Regions from separate parts of the Arthrobacter sp. BG3 genome, predicted to be linked through region 1. Evidence: riboswitches for the same ligand, from Rfam matches in the RefSeq annotation. Region 1 holds a riboswitch; the other holds the start of a gene.
What was found. A riboswitch is a leader RNA that binds a small molecule or an ion and turns the genes downstream of it on or off. The one in region 1 is predicted to bind glycine.
Positions count from the first base shown of each region.

Region 2: linked by a shared signal. The riboswitch ahead of lipA (lipoyl synthase) and the one ahead of gcvP (aminomethyl-transferring glycine dehydrogenase) in region 1 are both predicted to bind glycine.

Region 1 is NZ_CM155270.1:1,400,443-1,411,383, forward strand. It holds gene gcvP (aminomethyl-transferring glycine dehydrogenase) at 1-2,117, opposite strand, end outside; glycine riboswitch at 2,157-2,273, opposite strand; glycine riboswitch at 2,275-2,373, opposite strand; gene AC1MFL_RS06150 (TetR/AcrR family transcriptional regulator) at 2,778-3,317, opposite strand; gene AC1MFL_RS06155 (MFS transporter) at 3,401-5,101, shown strand; gene AC1MFL_RS06160 (Dps family protein) at 5,201-5,680, opposite strand; gene AC1MFL_RS06165 (AMIN-like domain-containing (lipo)protein) at 5,875-6,420, opposite strand; gene AC1MFL_RS06170 (DUF4193 domain-containing protein) at 6,678-6,980, opposite strand; gene AC1MFL_RS06175 (GyrI-like domain-containing protein) at 7,190-7,678, opposite strand; tRNA gene AC1MFL_RS06180 (tRNA-Thr) at 7,853-7,926, opposite strand; gene AC1MFL_RS06185 (DsbA family protein) at 8,080-8,970, opposite strand; gene AC1MFL_RS06190 (alpha,alpha-trehalose-phosphate synthase (UDP-forming)) at 9,245-10,654, shown strand; gene otsB (trehalose-phosphatase) at 10,644-10,941, shown strand, end outside.
Region 2 is NZ_CM155270.1:1,972,424-1,983,364, forward strand. It holds gene AC1MFL_RS08750 (2Fe-2S iron-sulfur cluster-binding protein) at 1-60, shown strand, start outside; gene AC1MFL_RS08755 (sarcosine oxidase subunit gamma) at 53-688, shown strand; gene AC1MFL_RS08760 (L-serine ammonia-lyase) at 688-2,103, shown strand; gene purU (formyltetrahydrofolate deformylase) at 2,097-3,002, shown strand; glycine riboswitch at 3,353-3,450, shown strand; gene lipA (lipoyl synthase) at 3,655-4,641, shown strand; gene AC1MFL_RS08775 (methylenetetrahydrofolate reductase) at 4,661-5,488, shown strand; gene AC1MFL_RS08780 (amino acid permease) at 5,485-6,921, shown strand; gene AC1MFL_RS08785 (Lrp/AsnC family transcriptional regulator) at 6,970-8,022, opposite strand; gene AC1MFL_RS08790 (M20 metallopeptidase family protein) at 8,144-9,382, shown strand; gene AC1MFL_RS08795 (MFS transporter) at 9,404-10,690, shown strand; gene AC1MFL_RS08800 (macrolide family glycosyltransferase) at 10,861-10,941, opposite strand, start outside.

The DNA.
Region 1 (10,941 bases):
TTGTGCAGGTTCAGGTGGGAGACGTCGCCGCCGAACTGGCCCGGCTGGGCCAGTCCCACGAGCGCGTTGAGGTTGGCGCCGTCGACGTAGACCTGTCCGCCGGCAGCGTGCACGGAGTCGCAGACCTCGCGGACGTCGGCGTCGTACACGCCGTGGGTGGAGGGGTAGGTGATCATGATCGCGGACAGCGCCTCCTTGTGCAGTTCGATCTTGGCCTGCAGGTCCGCGTGGTCGATCGTGCCGTCCGCGGCGGTGGCCACGACGACGACTTTCATGCCGGCCAGCACGGCGGAGGCGGCGTTGGTGCCGTGCGCCGAGGCCGGGATCAGGCAGACGTTGCGCTGGGCGTCTCCGCGGGACAGGTGGTAGCCGCGGATTGCCAGCAGGCCGGCGAGTTCGCCCTGGGATCCGGCGTTCGGCTGGATGGACACCTGGTCGTACCCGGTGATCTCGGTCAGCTGGGCTTCGAGGTCCTCGATCAGTTCACGCCAGCCGGCGGTCTGGGATTCGGGGGCGAAGGGGTGGATGGAGGCGAACTCCGGCCAGGAGATGGCTTCCATCTCGGCTGTGGCGTTCAGCTTCATGGTGCAGGAGCCCAGCGGGATCATGGTCCGGTCCAACGCGAGGTCGCGGTCCGACAGGCGGCGGATGTATCGCAGCAGCTGGGTCTCGGAGCGGTGGGTGTTGAACACCGGGTGCTGGAGGTAGTCGGACGTGCGCTCGACGGCGGGGTCCAGGGCGAACCCTTCCGCTGAGCCGGATTCTGCGCCGGTGACGCTGGCACCGAAGGCGGCGACGACCTCGGCGACGATGGCCGCCGTCGTGGCCTCATCCGTGGAGACGCCCACGGTGTCCGCGTCGATGGAGCGCAGGTTGATGCCCTTGGCATCGGCGGCGGCGATGATCTCCGTTGCCTTGCCGGGCACCGAGACGGTGATGGTGTCGAAGAAGCTGGAGTGCAGCACGTCCAGGCCAGCGGCCTTCAGCGAGGCGGCGAGCGTCCTGGCGTGGCCGTGGGTGGTCTCCGCGATCGCCTTCAGTCCGTCCGGGCCGTGGTAGACGGCGTAGAAGGAGGACACGATCGCCAGCAGGGCCTGCGCGGTGCAGATGTTGGAGGTGGCCTTCTCGCGGCGGATGTGCTGCTCGCGGGTCTGCAGGGCAAGGCGGTAGGCCGGGACACCGGCGTTGTCCTTGGAGACGCCGACGAGACGGCCGGGCATGGACCGTTCGAGGCCCTTCTGGACGGCCATGTACGCGGCGTGCGGGCCGCCGAAGAACAGCGGCACGCCCAGGCGCTGGGTGGAGCCGACGGCGATGTCGGCGCCCTGCTCACCCGGAGGGGTGATGAGGGTCAGGGACAGCAGGTCCGCGGCGACGGTGACGAGGGCGCCGCGTTCCTTGGCGTCGGCGATCACCGCGGCGTGGTTAAACACGCGGCCGGAGACGCCGGGCTGCTGCAGCACGATGCCGTTGATGACGCCGTCGGGAAGCCCCTTGGACAGGTCGGCGACCTCGACCTCGAAGCCGAGCGCCTCGGCGCGGCCCTTGACGATCGCGATGGTCTGCGGCAGCAGGTCGGCGTCGAGGACGGTCTTGCCGTCATGGGCGGCCTTGTTCTTGTTGGCCCGGCGCATCATCAGCACGGCTTCGGCGACGGCGGTGGCTTCGTCCAGCAGGGAGGCGTTCGCAATGGGCAGGCCCACGAGGTCCTGGACCATGGTCTGGAAGTTCAGCAGTGCCTCGAGCCGGCCCTGGGAGATTTCCGGCTGGTACGGCGTGTAGGCGGTGTACCAGGCCGGGGCCTCGAGGATGTTGCGGCGGATGACGGCCGGGGTGAGGGTGTCGTAGTAGCCCTGCCCGATCATCTGGACCGCGGTCTTGTTCTTGGAGGCCAGCTTGCGCAGCTCGGTGAGGACCTCGACTTCGCTGAGGGCTTCGGCGAGCTGCAGCGGGGAATCCTGCCGGATGTCCTTCGGGACGGCCGTGTCCACGAGCGCATCGACGGTGTCGTAGCCGACAGCCTTCAGCATGGCGTCGACGTCGGCCCGGCGCCGGGCGCCGATGTGCCGGTCAACGAAGGACGTGGAGGCTGAGGTAACAGTCACAAGGAACTCCATAACTAAGGCGGCGCAGGGTACGCCGCATTGATTCGGGTTCCTCCCCGCTCTGTATTGGACCTGAGAGTTTCCGCACTGCCTTGCTCTCGCATGGCTCCGCTTGCACCGTCGGTGAGCACAGCATGTCCGGGGACAGCCTGCTACTTTCCAGAGTTGCCTTGCCGCGGCGGTACGTGGGCCTGAGAGATTCCTGGGGAGGATTTGCTCCTACGGCGCCTGCTTGTACCTACTTGCAGAACTCTCCCGCCGCAGATCAAAGGCATATTAAGTTGGCGTGACAACAGTCACAGCCTCCATTGTCCTATGTCCGGCCTGCGTCCGCAAACTAGTGACCCCGCCGTGGCCAGGGTTAAGCGCCGGCCCATTCGTCGGACGCGAATTCGCCGCAAAGCCGCGGCGTCGCGCGGACCCTCCCACGAAATCGCCGGAAAGCTGCGGCGTCGCGCGGACCCTCCCACGAAATCGCCGGAAAGCTGCGGGGTCGCGCGGACCCTCCCACGAAATCGCCGGAAAGCTGCGGCGTCGCGCGGACCCTCCCACGAAATCGCCGGAAAGCTGCGGCGTCGCCCAAACGAAACGGCGAATTCGCAGGCCTCCGGCGACTTCGGCGGCCGGGGCGGGGCGGGGCGGGGCGGCCGGGCGGGGCGGAGTGCCGCTGGGTCAGCCGCGGAGCCGCCCCAGTGCGGTGAGCAGGCTGTCGACGTCGGGGCCGACTTCCGGGAGCGGCCCGCCCGGGCCGCGTGCCAGCATGGCGTTGAAGTACAGCCCGTCCCCCATATAGAGGACGGGCTTGGCCATGGCCGGCCCGACGTCGGCGGCCAGCAGGTCCAGCCAGCTCGCCTGGACGGCGGCCATTCTCCGCAGGGTTTCCTGGTGGGCCACTTCGGCCAGCCTGGTGGCGGCAACGAAGACCCGGTCCAGCGGGGTGTCCGCCCAGACAGAGGACTTGATGAAGTACGCGGCCGCGCCCTCCGGAGCGGAGGCCATGGCCGCGAGGTCGTCGGCGAGCAGCCGGTCCAGCCGTTCCAGCAGGACCGAGATCATCGCCTCCTTGTTCGGGAAGTGGTAGAGCAATCCGCCTTTGGAGACCCCGGCCAGCCTCGCGACGGCATCCAGCGTCGCGGCACGCTCGCCCTCTTCGATCAGCAGGGATTCGAACGCGTCGAGGACGGCCTCGCGGGCGACGGGTTTTCTGGCCATGGTTCCTATCATGCCCCCAGGCGGGGGCGGGTTCTTAACGGGCAACTTCTTAACTGTACCGTCCAGACGGTACAGTTAAGCCCATGAGCAATACTTCCTTCACCCTCGGCAGCCCCGGCACTCTCTTCAGCAACGCCGCCGGAACGACGCCGAACCGGAACCCGGGCGCCCCCTGGCGCGACTGGCTGGCGCTGGCGCTGCTGATGTTTCCGGTGCTTCTGGTGGCCGTCGACAACACGGCTCTGACCTTCGCCCTGCCGGCCATCGCGCGCAGCCTCGACGCCTCCGGGGTGGAGCTGCTGTGGATCGTCGACGCCTATCCCCTGGTGCTTGCCGGCTTGCTCGTGGCAATGGGGAGCCTCGGCGACAGGATCGGCCGCCGCCGGCTGCTGTTCATCGGGAGTACGGGCTTCGCTGCCGTCTCGGCCGTCACGGCCTTCGCCCCCAGCGCCGAATGGCTTATCGCCGGACGGGCGGGGCTGGGATTCTTCGGCGCCATGCTGATGCCGTCCACACTGTCGCTGATCCGCAACATCTTCCCGGAGCCCAACCGCCGCCGGCTGGCCGTGGCCATCTGGGCCGCCGGCTTCTCCGGCGGCGCCGCGCTGGGCCCCATTGCCGGCGGCTGGCTGGTGGAGCACTTCTGGTGGGGCGCCGTCCTGCTTGTGGCTGTGCCGATCATCCTGCCGCTGCTGGCTCTGGGGCCGGCCTTGATCCCGGAATCCCGCGACCCGAACCCGGGCAAAGTGGACGTGCCCAGCATCATCATGTCCCTGCTGGTCATGGTGCCCGTGGTCTACGGCATCAAAGTCCTGGCCACGCACGGGCTGGCGCCGGAGCCGCTGGCCGCCATCGCCTTTGGCCTGCTGATGGGATATGTCTTCGTCCGGCGCCAGCGGTCCCTCCTGGCCGGAAACCTGGCACAGGCCGGCCAGGCCCCGGCCCCGGCCCCGGTCCCGGTCCAGGAAGGCCCGGCGTCGGGACACCTGGAAGAGGGCGGCCGCGGGACGGGAAACCGTGCTGCTCCCCTGCTGGACGTCAGCCTGTTCGGCAACCGGGTCTTCAGCACCGCCATCGTCGCGAACGTGCTGGCTCTGTTCTCCTTCAACGGCTTCATCCTGTTCCTGGCCCAGCACCTGCAGTTGATCGAGGGCCAGTCACCTTCGGAATCCGGCGTCGCCATGGTGCCCGCCCTCATCGCGACCGTCCTGGCGGGCCTGCTGGTAGTGCCGCTGGTGAAGAAAGTCCGTCCCGGCTTCGTGGTGGCCGGCGGGTTGCTGCTAAGCGCCGCGGGCTACTTCCTGGTGGCCTTCGGCGACCACAGCAACGGCCCCGCGCTGCTGCTGGCAGCGCTGCTGGTGCTGTGCCTGGGCGTCGGCGCCGCGGAAACCATCTCCAACGACCTGATCCTGGGCGCGGCCCCAGCGGAGAAGTCCGGGGCGGCCGCCGCCATTTCGGAGACCGGCTACGAGATCGGCTCGCTGCTGGGCACCGCCATCCTGGGGTCCATCCTCACCGCGTCCTATCAGGGCAATCTCCGGCTTCCCGCGGGGGCCGCGGAAGCGGCCCCCGCTGGGGCATCAGCACAGGCCGGCGAGACGCTCGCAGGGGCCGCCGAGCTGGCGCAGTCCCTCCCGGGACCGCTGGCGGAAGCCGTCATGGCGGCTGCCCGTACTGCCTTCGACTCGGGCGTCCACATCACGGCCACCATCGCCCTGGTGCTGATGGCCGGGACGTCGGTTCTCGCCGCCGTCGTCCTCCGGAAAGTGCCGACCGCCAAGTAATTAGGGCCGCAGAGTTAAGGCCGGGCGCCCGGCATAGTTAAAGCCGGGCGCCCGGCGCCGGGGGAACCGGAGCCGGGCGCTGAAACTGCCAGGGTAACGCTACTTGCTGTCCGGCGTGGTGACGCTGGTGTTGGCGCGCATCGTCTCCGCGTTGACCATCCAGGCGTACTGCTCAAACTTGGCGATGAAGGCGTGCAGCAGGTCCGCCGTCGTGGGGTCCTCCTCGTCCACTTCGTCGTGGACCTTGCGCATGGTGCCGACGGCCGCCTCGAGCGCCGCGACGATCCGCTCGATGGCGTCCTTGGTGTTGATCAGGCCGGCCGGGAACTCAGCGAGCGCGGTGGACTTGGACACCGTGGAGCTGCGGCCGTCCGGGAGGGCGTGGAGGGCACGCATGCGCTCGGCCAGATCATCGGCGAAGGCGCGGGCGGCATCGATAATCTCGTCCAGCTGCAGGTGCAGGTCCCGGAAATTCGTTCCGACGATGTTCCAGTGCGCCTGCTTGCCCTGAACGTGAAGTTCGATCAGGTCCACGAGCACTGCCTGCAGGTTAGTCGTGAGGGTGGGTGTTGCTTTCATGCGTCCTCCTGATTAGGTCCGGTACCGCTGCGCCCGATGCTGCCGCGTCCGGTACCGCTAGATCCGATGTCCCGACGCTACTCCAGAGCACAACGGGACCGCGACGGTCCCGCAGGAATTTCTCGGTCAGCTTACTAAGTCGGCTTACTAAGAGCGCTTTCCCTGAAAAGACGCAGGCAACCGCCGGCCGCGGATCACCAGAAATGCGCGACGTCGATCACGAGCCGTGAGCCTGCGTCCGGTCCCGCGAGGGTGAACACACGGAACGGCAGCCGGGCCCGGACCCCGAGGCCAAGGCTGGAATACCCCTCGAAGCTGCCGGCCCACGCCAGCTGCCGGAACGTCTGGTAGCCACTGACGTCGCTCAGCTCGTTCGGGTCCGCAGGGGTGTAGGTGGCGTTGCCGTTGCCGTCGTAGGCCGGGGCATTGGCCGTGACCTGGAGGAACGCCTGTCCCCGCAGCGGGACGGGCAACCCCGATCCGTCCTGCGTGACCTGCGGAACGTAGCGGACGGTGTAGCCACCCACGGGTCCGTTGAGGTCAATGACCACCCGGTCGAAGCAGTAGTGCTGCCCGGTGCGGACATTCGTCACCTGGGCCTGGCTCATCGCGGGATCCGACTTGACCAGCGACCCCCAGACCTGCCCGCAGTAGGGCGCCGCCGATGCGGGGCCGGGCGCCACCAGCCCCAATCCGACCGCCAGCAGGACCGCCATCAGCCACACCCGGAACGTTTTCATTTGGGCCGCCCCCTCACGCAATGAGATAGCTCCAGAATAGGGGTCTTTGCCGGGCGAATCGAGGGTCCGGGAGGATCGGCCCCCAACCGTTAAGGGGAGCCGCGCCCGGTTACGGGACGGTTGCACCGCCGCCGGCCGGCCGCTTGGGAAACGCGCGGGAACGGCGAAGCGCCGGCCCCTGTCGGGTTCCGGCGCTTCGTAGTGCGTTGCTGTCTGTCCAGCATGTTCTGAAGTGATGCTGCGCGGTGGAAGGTCCCCTAGCCTTCGCAGTCGCGGCAGTACTTCAGGCCGTTCTTTTCCTTGGCCACCTGGGACCGGTGGCGGACCAGGAAGCAGGAGGAGCAGGTGAATTCATCGGACTGCTCGGGTACAACGATGACGGTCAGTTCTTCGCCGGATAGATCGGCACCGGGAAGGTCAATGCCTTCAGCCGTGTCGTTCTCATCGACGTCGATGACGGCAGTCTGGGCGCCGCCGCTGCGGGACGCCTGAAGAGCCTCCAGCGATTCAGCGGGAGATTCTTCTTCTGTCTTGCGTGGTGCGTCGTAATCGGTAGCCATTTGGGGGTTCACTTTCGTTGCTGCGCAGCGCCATTTCAGGCACCTCAGTGAAGAAGTTTAGGACATTATGCAAGTTTCGAAGAATAGTGTGGTGAATCCGACAGATTGCGTCGCCCGCCCCCGCGAAGGGGACGGACCGGGTCATCGAAGTGCGTCGAAGAGCTGCTCGAAAGGTGCTCAGGCGGCAGCCGATGCGGTTGGCTGTCCGCTCAGGCGACCGGCCAAACCACGAGCGTCTTCCACTTCGCCGGGTCAGGCTCCGCGGCAGGGTCGCTGAGGTAGTACTCCCACATCGAGTTCCCCGGCGTCAGGCCTTCGGCCTGCATCTTCCCCATGATCGCCCCGTAGGTCTCGGGCAGAGTCTCGTAGGGGCCGACATGCATGGCTTCGAAGGCCTGACCGGCCGGAAGCGATCCTGCAGCCACCCCGCCTTCGACACCGCCGGGGAAGGGTGCGGCCACCGGAAAGCCAGCCTCGACGTCGACGACATCGGTGGGCATTCCCCGATACATCGCGAACGGCGGCCCGGCCACCTGGACGTGCTGTTGTTCCGCCGCGCTCATCACCGAACGATAGGCGCGGCCAAAGAACTCACGCAGTTCGTTCATCGGAACGGTTTCGCGGAGCACCGCGGTCGGTTGTTCCTGGAGTTGGTTGGACTTGATGTCCGGCGTCTTTTCCGGAGTCGTTTCGGTCATAGGGCAAGACTCCGCTGCGCGGATTTCGCGGTCTAGGGCCTAACGTCCCCCACGCCCAGGGCCCCAAGGTGCGGGGCCCGCCGACGGCGGTCAGGACGCCGGCGTGTCAGCCAGGCAAAACAAAACCGCGCCGCTGCCGGGATACTTCCCAGGCAGCGGCGCGGTTCTTTGCAGGGCCCCCTGTCGGATTCGAACCGACGACCCCCGCTTTACAAGAGCGGTGCTCTGGCCAACTGAGCTAAGGAGGCATTCCTGTGCGCGGGCCGGCACCGGACCACGATGAGGGGCCTGGCGCCTTGGCGCTAGATAAGGTTAGCCCACGGATGCCCGGTGATAAAAACAGGCCCGGCTCCGGAAGAATCCGGAACCGGGCCTGCGGTTTTGCTGTTGGGTTGTACCGCTTACTTCTTCGCGTCGATGGCGGCCTGGAGGAACTCGTTGAACGGGGTCTGGGCGCTGTCGCCCTTGCCCCACTGCTTGCCCTCAACGAGGACGGTCGGCGTCCCGGTGACCCCGATGGCCGCTGCCTGCTGCGTGGTGTATTTGACCCACGGGCGGTAGGTCTTTGAGTCCACGCAGGAATCGATGCTCTTGGCCCCGACGTCGGTGGCCATTTTCTTCAGGTCCGCATCGGAGATGCCGGCGCTGCCTTCAGCGGGCTGCTTCGCAAAAAGCAGGTTGACGAAGTCCGCGTATTTCTCCGGCGACTCGTTCACGACGCAGGCAGCCGCGTTGGCCGCGCGGGAGGAGTAGTTGGTGGTGGACCGGGAGTCCAGGAAGCCCAGCGCGCGGTATTCCACCGAGATCTTGCCCTCGTTGCGGAGGTTGGTCAGGGTCTCGTTGTACTGGGTCTCGAAGTTCTTGCACACCGGGCAGATGAAGTCGACGTAGAGGACCACCTTGACCGGCTTGCCGGCCTCAGCGTCGGCGCCGGGAGCGCTCACCTGCGCCGGCGGGGTGGCCGGAGCGGACGGAAGGTCGGCGATCTTGACGGTCGCGGGGTCGGTCTTCACCACGTCGGTGTTAGCCAGCAGGGTGACGCCGCCGTAAACGTTGCCATTGGCCGGGGTGGGTCCCTCGTCCGCGACCGGGGCGTTGTTCTGGATGTTCGAGGTCACGACCAGCGCCACCACAACAATGATGGCGACGACGGCGGCGACGATGCCCCAGCCGATGAGCAGCTTGTTGCGTTTGTCCTTCTTCAGCTGCGCCTCGCGGATTTCACGGGCTTTCTCGCGGGCCGCGGCAGTTCGCTCTGATTTGGACTGACGGGGTTCGTTTGCGGGGCTCATTAGTTCCTCGGGTCGATCGGCCTGTGGTGTCCACGGGGTGGCAATTCATCATTTTAGGCGAGAAAACTGGGAAGTTGCGCTTTCAACCTTCCTGCACACCGCCCGCCGGACGAATAGCACAGAAGATTCCGCCCCGCTAGGGTGGATACGAGCCACGAGCGAACCCCAGGGGGCACCAATGCAGGCAACCAAACACGCCGAATCGGATCCACACGCCGAGAGCGCTGCCGCACCCGGCACCAGCGACACGGATCCAGACTCACAGTATGACTTCATGGTGGTCTCCAACCGCCTGCCCGTCGACCGCTGCTCCCCGGACGAGCCCGGTTGCGAGGGCGGCTGGCGCCGCTCCCCCGGCGGCCTCGTCACCGCACTGGCACCCATGATGACCAAGACCGACGGCGCCTGGGTCGGCTGGCACGGCGCGCCGGATGAGCATGTCCAGCCTTTCAGCCACGGCGGCATCGACCTTGTTCCGGTCCAGCTGAGCACGCATGACATCGAATCCTTCTACGAGGGATTCTCCAACTCCACGCTCTGGCCGCTCTATCACGACGTGATCGCCCCGCCGGAGTTCCACCGGACCTGGTGGGACTCCTACCGCAAGGTCAACCGCCGGTTCGCGGACGCGGTCATCCACCACGCCAACCCCGGCGCCACCGTCTGGGTCCAGGACTACCAGCTCCAGCTCGTCCCCAAGATGCTCCGCGAGGCGCGTCCGGACCTGAAGATCGGCTTCTTCAACCACATCCCCTTCCCGCCGCCGGAGATCTTCGCCCAGCTGCCGTGGCGCCGCGCCATCATCGACGGGCTGCTGGGCGCCGACCTGGTCGGCTTCCAGCGCCCCAGCGACGCCGGCAACTTCATGCGCTCCGCCCGCCGCTTCCTCGGCGCCAGCGTCAAGCAGCAGCAGGTCCACGTCAAGGGCGCCACCGGCGAGACCACCCACATCGCCCGGGCCCACGCGTTCCCCATCTCAATTGATGTCCATCAGATCAGCGAACTGGCCCGGAAGCCGGAAATCATCGAGCGTTCCCGGCAGATCCGGGAGGATCTCGGCAACCCCAAGACGATCCTGCTCGGCGTCGACCGCCTCGACTACACCAAGGGCATCCGGCACCGTCTTAAGGCCTACGAGGAACTCCTGGCCGAGGGCAAGGTGACGGTGGAGGATGCCGCACTGATCCAGGTCGCCAGCCCCAGCCGGGAGCGGGTGGAGCAGTACCGCCTGCTGCGCGAAGAAGTCGAGGGCACGGTCGGCCATATTAATGGCACGTATGACACCCTGCAGAACACCGCGGTCCGCTACCTGCACCACAACTACCCGGTCGAGGAGATGGTGGCGCTTTACCTGGCGGCGGACGTTATGCTCGTCACCGCCTTGCGGGATGGCATGAACCTTGTGGCCAAGGAATACGTCACGGCCCGGACCAACAACGACGGCGCCCTCGTCCTGAGCGAGTTCGCCGGCGCCGCGGACCAGCTCAAGCAGGCCCTGCTGATGAATCCGCACGACATCGACGGCCTCAAGGACACCATCATGAGGGCAGTCAACATGCAACCTGCGGAATCCGCCCGACGCATGCGTGCGATGCGCAAGCAGATCCTGGACCACGACGTCGATCTCTGGTCCTCCGACTTCCTGAGCGCGCTGGAAGAGAAGGTGGTCCGTGATGACTCCTGAGCACGCACCCAAGCAGACACCGCTTTCGCTCTCGCCGGATCTTCTCGAGGCCCTGCGCCGCATCGCCGCCACCGAACACCTGCTGGTCGCGATGGACTTCGACGGCACCATGGCACCGCTGGTGGACCACGCCGGGGATGCCAGGGCACTGCCCCGCTCGGCAGCCGCCTTCGCCGCCCTCACCGAGCTGCCGCGGACGACGACGGCCCTCATCTCCGGGCGGGCACTGGACAGCCTGCGGGCGGTCGCTTTCCCCCCGGAGAAGACCCTGCTGATCGGAAGCCACG
Region 2 (10,941 bases), 570 kb from region 1:
GACGTTGTCGTCGCAGAAACCGTACTTTTTGACTCCGAAGGGGCCCGCAAAGATGGCTGACACAGCAGCACTCGAAAATTCCAAGAAGATCCAGACCCTCCGGAAGAGTCCGGCGTCGCCGCTCAGGACAGCCTTCGAGGCCGGATCCGTGGCCGGCACCGTGGAGCTGCGGGAAGTGCCGTTCCTGACCATGGCCGGGCTCCGGGTCGACCCGGCCGGCGACGCCGGGGAACGGCTCGGCACCCTGACCGGCGCCCTGCCGTCCGCGTCAGGGGAGGTCACCGGCAGCGCCAGCACCGCAGTGCTGTGGCTGGGTCCGGGCGAATTCCTGCTCGTGGCCCCCGCGGAATCCCATGAAAGCCTGGGCGGAGACCTGCCCGGCGCGCTGGTCGAGGCCCTGGGCGACGGCGCGGGCCAGGTGGTGGATCTCTCCGCCAACCGCACCACGTTCGAGCTCTCCGGTCCCCGGGCGCGGGCTGTCCTGGAGAAGGGCTGCTCCCTGGATCTGCACCCCCGCGTCTTCACCGCCGGCACGGCGCTCTCCACGGAGATCGGCGGCATCCCCGCCATTCTGTGGAAGACCGCGGAGCAGAGCTACCGGATCTTCCCGCGGGCCTCCTTCGCCCAGTTCCTTGGGCGCTGGCTCCTGGACGCCATGCGCGAATACGCGTCCCCCGAGGTCCCCTGATGGCCCTCAGCGTCCTGGATCTGTTTTCTGTTGGCATCGGGCCGTCCTCCTCCCACACAGTCGGCCCGATGCGGGCGGCCAAAAGGTTCGCCGACGGCCTCAAAAGCGATGGGCAACTGAGCGCGACCGCGAGGGTGCAGGCCGAACTCTTCGGTTCCCTCGGCGCCACGGGCCGGGGCCACGGCTCGGACAAGGCCGTGGTCCTGGGCCTCCAGGGCCAGGCCCCCGAAACGGTGGACACCGGAACCGCCGATGACCAGGTGGCGGCCGCCGCCCTGGACGCCGAACTCCGGATCGGCGGGGACCACCGGGTGGACTTCAACTGGGACGAGGACGTGGTGCTGCACCGCCGCAAGTCCCTGCCGGCCCACCCCAACGGCATGACCTTCCGGGCACTGGACCACACCGGGACAGTGCTCACGGAACGCAGCTACTACTCGATCGGCGGCGGCTTCGTCGTTGACGGCACCGCACAGGGCGCTGACCAGGTGGTGGCGGATGACACCGTGCTGCCGTACCCCTTCACCACAGCCGACGAGCTCCTGGCAATCTGCCGGCGGGAGGACATGTCCATCTCCGACGTCATGCTCGCCAACGAACTCGTTTGGCGCAGCGAAGCCGAACTCCGGGACAGGCTCCTGGCACTGTGGGCGGTCATGCGCGAATGCGTGGACAACGGCTGCGCTGCCGAGGGAGTCCTCCCGGGCGGGCTGAACGTCAAACGACGCGCCCCGTCCCTGTTCCGGACGCTGGCAGCATCAGCGGTCAGCGCCGACGCGGCAGCCCGGAACCCCTCCCCGGTCCAGGTGCCCGCCGACCCGCTGCTCGCCATGGAATGGGTGAACCTGTTCGCCCTGGCCGTCAACGAGGAGAACGCCGCAGGCGGGCGGATCGTCACCGCCCCCACCAACGGCGCCGCAGGCATCGTGCCGGCCGTGCTGCAGTACTACATCAAGTTCGTCCCCGGAGCCAACGACGACGGCGTCATCCGCTTCCTGGTCACGGCCGCCGCCGTCGGTATCCTGTTCAAAATCAACGCCTCCATCTCCGGGGCCGAGGTCGGCTGCCAGGGCGAAGTCGGCTCAGCCTGCTCCATGGCGGCCGCCGGACTCTGCGAAGTCCTCGGCGGCACCCCCGCACAGGTCGAAAACGCGGCCGAAGTCGGCATCGAACACAACCTCGGACTGACCTGCGACCCCGTCGGCGGACTGGTGCAAATCCCCTGCATCGAACGCAACGCCATCGCCAGCGTCAAAGCCATCAACGCCGCCCGTCTCTGCCTGCACGGGGACGGCAGCCACAAAGTATCGCTGGACAAAGCCATCAAAACCATGCGGGAAACAGGAGCGGACATGAAAACCAAATACAAGGAAACCTCCCGCGGAGGCCTCGCCGTGAACGTCATCGAGTGCTGAGCGTGGATACCTTGAACAGCACCGCGAATAGCCCCGCCGTCGATTACGTTCTGACCCTCGATTGCCCGGAGACCCGGGGAATCGTGCACGCCGTGTCCGGCTTCCTGCTGGAGCAGGGCTGCGACATCCTGGAGAGCAAGCAATTCGACTCCCAGGACGACGGCCACTTCTTCATGCGGCTCCACTTTGCCGCGTCCGGAGAGGCCCCCGGCGGACCGGCCACCCTCGATTCGCTCCGCGAGGCCTTCGGACCCGTGGCCGAAAAGTTTGGCATGCAATGGCACCTCCGGGCCCAGGGGACCAAATGCCGGGTCCTGATCATGGTGTCCAAATTCGAGCACTGCCTCAACGACCTGCTGTTCCGCGCCCGCATCGGCGAGCTGCCCATCGACATTGTCGGGGTCGTCTCGAACCATCCGGACCACCGGGGGATCGTGGAATGGCACGGCATCCCCTTCTTCCACGTGCCCGTCACGGCAGCCACCAAACCGGCGGCCGAGGAGACCCTGATGGAACTCGTCGACCGGCTCGACGTGGAACTGGTGGTGTTGGCCCGCTACATGCAGGTCCTCAGCGACGATCTCACCCGCCGCCTCGATGGCCGCGCCATCAACATCCACCACTCCTTCCTGCCCAGCTTCAAGGGCGCCAAGCCCTACCACCAGGCCCACGCCCGCGGCGTGAAGACCGTCGGCGCCACCGCCCACTACGTCAACGCGGAGCTCGACGAGGGCCCGATCATCTCCCAGCAGGTGGTGGAGGTGGACCACACCTACACCGCCGAGGACCTCGTCGCCGCCGGACGGGACACCGAGCGCAAAGCACTCTCCAACGCCGTCCGCTGGCACTGCGAGGGACGCGTCTTCCTCCAAGGCAACCGGACCGTCGTGCTGAAATAGCGGCGGATCCCCCGTTCCCTGCGGGGGTCCCGCCGTGGCACACTGGGGTGACTATCGAGTGACTGGGGGGATTCCAAGTCAGGAGATTGTCATGGGCATTCTGATGCACCCCCGCGCTGCCGGCTGTCGGTCGGCGGTGAACAACTCATGATGATCGGCTGGGCCTACCTCATGGCCGCAATTATGACCATCGACGCGCTCCTGCTGGGACTGCTGCTGATGAACGTCAAGTGGCCCAAGCAGTGGAAGTAGCACAGCGAAAATATCTGACGCCCCGGAAGTAATTTTTGTGCGTGGTCCGCACAGCGGCTACTGTGTGAGTTGTGTCACCCACAAGCGACACATGCTTATGATCTGCGGCGGGAGAGTCCTGCCGGTACGTTCTGCAGGCGCCGTAGGAGCAAATCCTCCCCAGGAATCTCTCAGGCCCACGTACCGCCGCGGCGAGGCAACTCTGGAAAGCAGTCCGTTACGCGGGCTCACCGACGGTGCAAGCGGCACCCTGTAAGCGCAGGGCCGCGGAAACTCTCAGGTCACATACAGAGCGGGGAGGAACCCGAATCATCGTCGCGCCCTCGGTGCGACCTGAATTATGGAGTTCCCCGTGACGAACAAGCCCTCCCTTTCCACCCTGGCTCCAGAAGGCCGGAAAATGCTGCGGATCGAGCAGCGCAATGCGGCCACCCCGGTGGAACGCAAGCCGGAATGGATCAAGGCCAAGGTCCAGATGGGCCCCGAGTACGTCCAGCTCAAAAACCTCGTCAAAAAAGAGGGCCTCCACACCGTCTGTGAAGAGGCCGGCTGCCCCAACATCTTCGAATGCTGGGAAGACAAGGAAGCCACCTTCCTGATCGGCGGCTCCGAATGCACCCGGCGCTGCGACTTCTGCCAGATCGACACCGGCAAACCCTCCCCCGTGGACGTCTTCGAACCCACCAAGGTCGCCCGCTCGGTCCAGGCGATGCAGCTGCGCTACGCCACCGTCACCGGCGTGGCCCGCGACGACCTCGCCGACGAGGGCGTCTGGCTCTACGCCGAAACGGTCCGCAAGATCCACGAACTGAACCCCGGCACCGGCGTCGAGCTCCTGATCCCGGACTTCTCCGGAAAACCCGAACACATCGAAGCGATCTGCGAGTCCAAACCCGAGGTCTTCGCCCACAACGTCGAGACCGTCCCGCGGATCTTCAAGCGCATCCGCCCCGCCTTCCGCTACGACCGCTCCCTGGACGTCATCACCCAGGGCCGCAAACTCGGCATGGTCACCAAATCCAACCTGATCCTGGGCATGGGCGAGACCCGCGGGGAAATCTCCGAAGCCCTCCAGGACCTCCACGACGCCGGCTGCGACCTGATCACTATCACCCAGTACCTGCGCCCCTCCGAACGCCACCTCCCCGTGGACCGCTGGGTCAAACCCCAGGAATTCGTGGACCTGCAGCACGAAGCCGACGAAATCGGCTTCCTCGGCGTCATGTCCGGACCCCTGGTGCGGTCCTCCTACCGCGCCGGCCGGCTCTGGGCCACCGCGATGCGCAAGAAAGGCTGGGACATCCCGGGCCACCTCGCCCACATCGAGTCCTCCGGCACCACCCGCCAGGAAGCCAGCTCACTCCTCGCGGCCCATGCCGGCGCCTGACACCCGTAAAGGACCCAAGATGTTCCCCACCCGACTGGAAATCATCCCCTCCGAGGGCATCGTCGACAAAGTCACTGCGGCCGTGCCCCTGGGCACAACACTCAGCATCACCTGCCTGCCCCACCACGGCATCGGGCGCACCATGCGTGTGGCAGTCGAGCTGGCCCAGCTGGGCTACACGGTGGTCCCGCACCTCGCGGCGCGTGCCCTGCAGGAGCGCCCCCAGCTCGTCGGAATCCTGCGCGAGTGCGACGCGGCCGGCATCAGGGAGGTCTTTGCCATCGGCGGGGACTCCCAGCGGGCCGCAGGACCCTACGGCACGGCGGCGGAGCTGATGGAAGACATCGCCCACTACACCGGCGGCGGCATCTCCATCGGTGTCGCCGGCTACCCCGAGGGCCACCCCTCCGTCGGCGGGCTCGACCTGCTGGATGCACTGCTGGCCAAGCAGCACCTGGCGAGCCGCATCGTCACGCAGATGTGCTTCTCCGCCCCGAAGATCGTGGACTACGTGGGCCTGCTGCGCCGCGAAGGCGTGGAACTGCCGGTCTGGGCGGGTGTCCCCGGTGCCGTACCCAGAACCAAGCTGGTCGCCCTTGGCACCCAGATCGGCGTCGGCGCCTCGCTGAAATTCCTCAGCCGCAAGGGCCCGCTGGCCCGCCGGCTCCTCAGCGGGGAACGCTACCAGCCTGCGAGCCTGATTTCCGGGCTGGCTGAACACCCGGGCAAAATTGCAGGCATCCACTTCTACACCTTCAACCACCTGACCGCGGCAACCGACGGGGCAACCCCGCCGCCCGGCCCCGCGGCAACCGTACTCGCGTCAATTTCAGGAGCAGCAAAATGAAGACCCAGGCTGAAACGCTGGCGCCGTCCCCCCACCTTGACCGGCAGCTCAGCAACCGCCACATCCAGCTGATCGCGATCGGCGGCGCCATCGGCACCGGGCTGTTCATGGGCTCGGGCAAGACTATTTCGGCGGCCGGACCCTCCGTCATCTTCGTGTACGCGATCATCGGTTTCATGCTGTTCTTCGTCATGCGCGCGATGGGCGAGCTGCTCTTGAGCAACCTGAACTACAAGTCCTTCAGCGACTTCGCCGCGGACCTGCTCGGCCCCTGGGCCGGGTTCTTCACCGGCTGGACCTACTGGTTCTGCTGGGTGATCACCGGAATCGCGGATGTCATTGCCATCGCCGGCTACTCCAAGGAACTCTGGCCGACCCTCCCGCTGTGGATCCCCGGCCTGGTCACCATCGCCATCCTCCTGCTGCTGAACCTGACCACGGTGCGGGCGTTCGGCGAGACGGAGTTCTGGTTCGCCCTGATCAAGATCGTTGCCATCGCGGCCCTGATCGTGGTCGGCCTGTTCATGATCCTCAGCGGGTTCAGCTCCGACGCCGGACCGGCCAGCTTCAGCAACCTGTGGAGCCACGGCGGCTTCTTCCCGAACGAATTCATGGGCTTCGTGGCCGGTTTCCAGATTGCCGTGTTCGCCTTTGTGGGAATTGAGCTCGTGGGCACCACGGCCGCCGAGGCCAAGGATCCGGAGAAGAACCTGCCCCGGGCGATCAACTCCATCCCCGTGCGTGTGCTGCTCTTCTACGTGGGCGCACTGATCATCCTGATGTCCGTCACACCCTGGACCCAGTTCAGCGCCGGACACAGCCCCTTCATCGCCATGTTCTCCCTGGCCGGCCTGGGCGCCGCCGCCACGGTGGTCAACCTGGTGGTGCTGACCTCGGCGATGTCCTCCGCCAACTCCGGCATCTACTCCACGTCCCGCATGGTGTACGGGCTGGCCCAGGAGGGCGACGCCCCGGCCGCGTTTGGCGCGCTCTCGAGCCGCAAAGTGCCCCGGAATGCCCTGTTCCTGACGTGCGTTCTCCTGCTCTCCGGCGTTGTGCTGATGTACGCGGGACAGGACATCGGCAAGGCCTTCGACATGGTGACCACCGTATCCGCGGTCTGCTTCGTCTTCGTCTGGTCCATCATCCTGGCCAGCTACATTGCCTTCCGCAGGCGCCGTCCGCAGCTGCATGAAGCCTCCAGGTTCAAGATGCCCGGCGGCATCCCGATGGTCTGGGTGGTCTTCGCCTTCTTCGCCTTCGTGCTCTGGGCACTGACCACCCAGCCCGACACCCTCCTGGCCCTGCTGGTCACGCCCATCTGGTTCGTCCTGCTGGGCATCGCCTGGTACATCCTGCGCCGCCGCCCCGCACACCTGGCCCGCTACGCGGCGTTCCAGGCCGAGCTCGCCCAGGACCGGGTACAGCAATAAACACCCCACAGACTCCGGGCCACCTCCAGCAAAGGCCCGCTTCGGCGCTCACACCGGCAGCGCCGGCTCCGCAGCGGGCACGACGACGGCGCCGGTCGCCGTCGAGTCCGGGTTCAGCATCCAGCCGACCCGCTTGGCGGTGTTGAGCACCACCACACTTTCCACGAGCTGAATTCCGGGGATCCGCAGCTGGAGTGCCTGTTCGGCGCTCATAACCTCCGCCAGGGAATGCAGCCACATCAGGATCACAAAGTTGGTGCGGCCCGTGGTGGAAGCGCTGAGCCGGACGTTGCGGAAGCTGCGCAGCTCGGCAGCGGCGGCTTCATGCTGGCCGGGCGGGACGTTGGCGAACCATTGGCAGCTGACCGGATATCCCGAGTAGTTCTGCGCGATTTCGCACCGGAACGAGAGAATCTGGCTGGCCAGCACACGATTCAGCTGCCGTTGGACGGTGGCCGGGCTGCGTCCCAGGGCGCGGGCAATGTCGGCAGCCGCCGCTCGCCCGTCCATTGCCAGGAACGGGATCAACTCCAGATGGCTCGGCGGCAGCGGCGGACCCTGGTTGCCGGCCGGCGCCGGCCCGGCAGCCTCGGGTCCCGCGAGCGCCTGAAGCGCGGCCTTCTGCGACTTGTCCAGCACGTTCAGCCGCCACGCGTAACCGCCGGAATGCAGACGCGTACACAGCGACGTCTGGTACTTGGTCAGGCCCGGGATCACTTTGAGCTGCGCAAGCACGACGTCGTTGAACTGGTCCAGGGTGGGCGTGATGACGGTCAGCATCAGGTCACGGTTGCTGGCAGCCTCCTCCACGGTGACCACTTCGGGGATGGCCGCCAGCGCTGCTGTGACCTCGGCGCGCAGCTTCATCTCGCAGTCCACATCCACCAGCGCCAGGCACATCTGCTTCGGATCTCCCATCAGATGGGCCGTGCTCCAGGCGGCACCGGAGGACTTCAGCCGCTCCCAGCGGGCGGCCAGCGTGGTGGCGTGGGCGCCCAGAATGCCGGCGGCATCCGACCAGCTGATCCGCGGCGCAATCTGCAGCGCATTGATCAGCTGAAGGTCTTCCTCACCGATCTCCACCGGAACCTCCTCCGCCACTGCATGAATCCTGTCCCAGCAATCATACTTCTGCGCGTTTCCAGCCATTTCCGGTCCTGTGATCCCAGTCACCCCACAATGGGTGCAAGGCACTTACCAATCGTTCGGAAAGCGGGAACATATGTCGGTCACAGAGGACGCCAGGGAACTGCACGGCGAGATCACCCGGCTGCGCCACGAGCTGCACCGGGAACCGGAAATCGGCCTCCAGATCCCCCGGACCCAGGAAAAAGTCCTAAAAGCCCTCGACGGGCTGCCGTACGAGATCACCCTCGGCGACACGACGACGTCGGTCACCGCCGTCCTCCGGGGCGGCGCACCACACACTTCGGCCGACAAACCCGTTGTCCTGCTGCGCGCGGACATGGACGGCCTTCCGGTCCAGGAGCGCACCGGCGCCGACTTCACCTCCCGGGTCGACGGCGCCATGCACGCCTGCGGCCACGACCTCCACACCTCGATGCTGGCCGGCGCCGCCACCCTGCTGGCCGAGCGCCGCGGGCAGCTCGCCGGCGACGTCGTCCTGATGTTCCAGCCGGGCGAGGAGGGCTGGGACGGCGCCGGCCATATGATCCGCGAAGGGGTTCTTGACGCCGCGGGCCGCCGCGCCGACGCCGCCTACGGCATGCACGTCTTCTCATCCCTGGAGCCTTACGGCCAGTTCGCCACCAAGCCGGGCGTCATGCTGAGCGCCTCGGACGGATTGTTCGTCACGGTCCTGGGCGCCGGCGGCCACGGCTCCGCCCCGCACGCGGCCAAGGACCCCGTCACGGCAGCCGCCGAGATGGTGACCGCGCTGCAGGTCATGATCACGCGGCAGTTCAACATGTTCGACCCCGTAGTCCTGACCGTCGGCGTCCTGCACGCGGGCACCGCACGGAACGTGATCCCCGAATCGGCGCGCATCGAGGCCACCGTCCGGACGTTCTCGCACGCCTCCCGCGAACGGATGATGTCCGCCGTTCCCACGCTCCTGAAAGGCATCGCCCACGCCCACGGCCTGGAGGTGGAGGTCGAATACCGCGGGGAATACCCGCTGAGCATCACGGACGAAAACGAGACCCTCACCGCCGAGAGGACCATCCAGGACCTGTTCGGCGACGCCAGGCTGACCCGCTGGGCCACCCCGCTCAGCGGGTCCGAGGACTTCTCCAGGGTGATGGAAGAGGTGCCGGGCACCTTCATCGGGCTCAGCGCCGTCGCCCCGGGGGCGGACCATGCCTCCACGGCGTTCAACCACTCCCCGTACGCCACGTTCGACGACGGCGTCCTCGCCGACGGGGCAGCGCTTTACGCGGAGCTTGCCATTGCCCGCATCGCCGCGCTTGCCGCCGGCCGCCCCATTTCCGCCGCTTCCTAGCCCTACTTCCCCGGAGAAATCATGTCCACCATCGTTAACCCGCAGCTCGCCACCCGGGCGGCCACGCGGAAGACCCTCCTCGGCACGGGCATCGGAAACGCCGTCGAATGGTACGACTGGGCGATCTACGCCACGTTCACCCCCTTCATCGCCAGCCAGCTGTTCAGCAAGGCGGACCCCGCCTCGGCGGTGCTGGCCACCCTGGCCATCTTCGCCGTCGGCTTCGTGGCCCGGCCGGTCGGAGGGTTCCTGTTCGGCTGGATCGGCGACCGCGTCGGCCGCAAGACATCCATGACGCTCGCCGTCGGCCTCGCATCGCTGGGCAGCCTCATGATCGGCGTCGCCCCGTCCTTCGCGACCGTCGGGGTCTGGGCGTCGCTGACGCTGCTGCTCGCCCGGCTGATCCAGGGCCTGGCCCACGGCGGCGAGCTGCCGTCGTCGCAGACCTATCTCTCAGAAGTCGCACCGAAAGAGAAGCGCGGCCTGTGGGCCACCCTGATTTACACCTCGGGAACGGTGGGAATCCTGGCCGGCACCCTGCTGGGCGCGATCCTGAACATGACGCTGAGCACCGATGCCATGAACGCCTGGGGCTGGCGCGTCCCGTTCCTCGTCGGAGCCGTCATGGGGCTGTATGCCCTGATCATGCGCTCCAAGCTGCACGAGTCCGAGGCCTTCGAGGGCGAGTCGACCTCCGAGAAGCGCGCCGCGATCTGGCCGCAGATTGTCCAGCACCGCAAGCAGGCCCTCCAGGTCGTCGGGCTGACCGTGGGCCTCACGGTGATCTACTACATCTGGGGTGTCGTGGCACCGAGTTACGCCGCCACCGTCCTGAAGATCGACCGCGGTGAAACCCTGTGGGCCAGCGTGGTCGCGAACCTCGTGTTCATTGCCGCGCTGCCCTTCTGGGGCAAGCTGTCCGACCGGATCGGCCGCAAGAAGGTGCTCTGGGCCGGAGCGGCCGGAGCCGCCGTCATGCACTTCCCGATGACCTGGCTGCTGAAGGACTCGGCCTGGCAGCTGGCCGTGGCCATGTCCGTCATGCTGATCTTCATCGCCGCCAGCGCCGCGATTGTTCCGGCCGTCTACGCGGAACTGTTCCCCACCAGCATCCGGACCATCGGCGTCGGCGTCCCGTACTCCATCTGCGTGGCCGTGTTCGGCGGGACCGCCCCGTACCTGCAGACCTGGCTTGGTGGCATCGGCCTCGCCAACGCCTTCAACCTGTACGCCGTGGTGCTCCTGATCGTCAGCGCATTGTTCGTCTTCACCATCCCGGAGACCAAGGGCAAGGACCTGACGCACTAGGCGCACAGCGCCGGGGCCCCGAGCCCGATCGGCTCCATGCGCGGCATGTCTGAATATCACGCCGGTTCCGGGCAGCTCGCATTGTGCGGAGCTGCCCGGAATTGGCGTTTGTGTGTCCGGGGCCCTTCAGAACACCTGGGTTTCGAGAAACTTGTAGATGGGGGACCCTCTTAGGCCGGGTGTCCCACAGCCGACAGGTAGCCCTCGATGGCGTCGGCGGCGGCCGCCGGGCCTCCGGACCCGCGGATGCG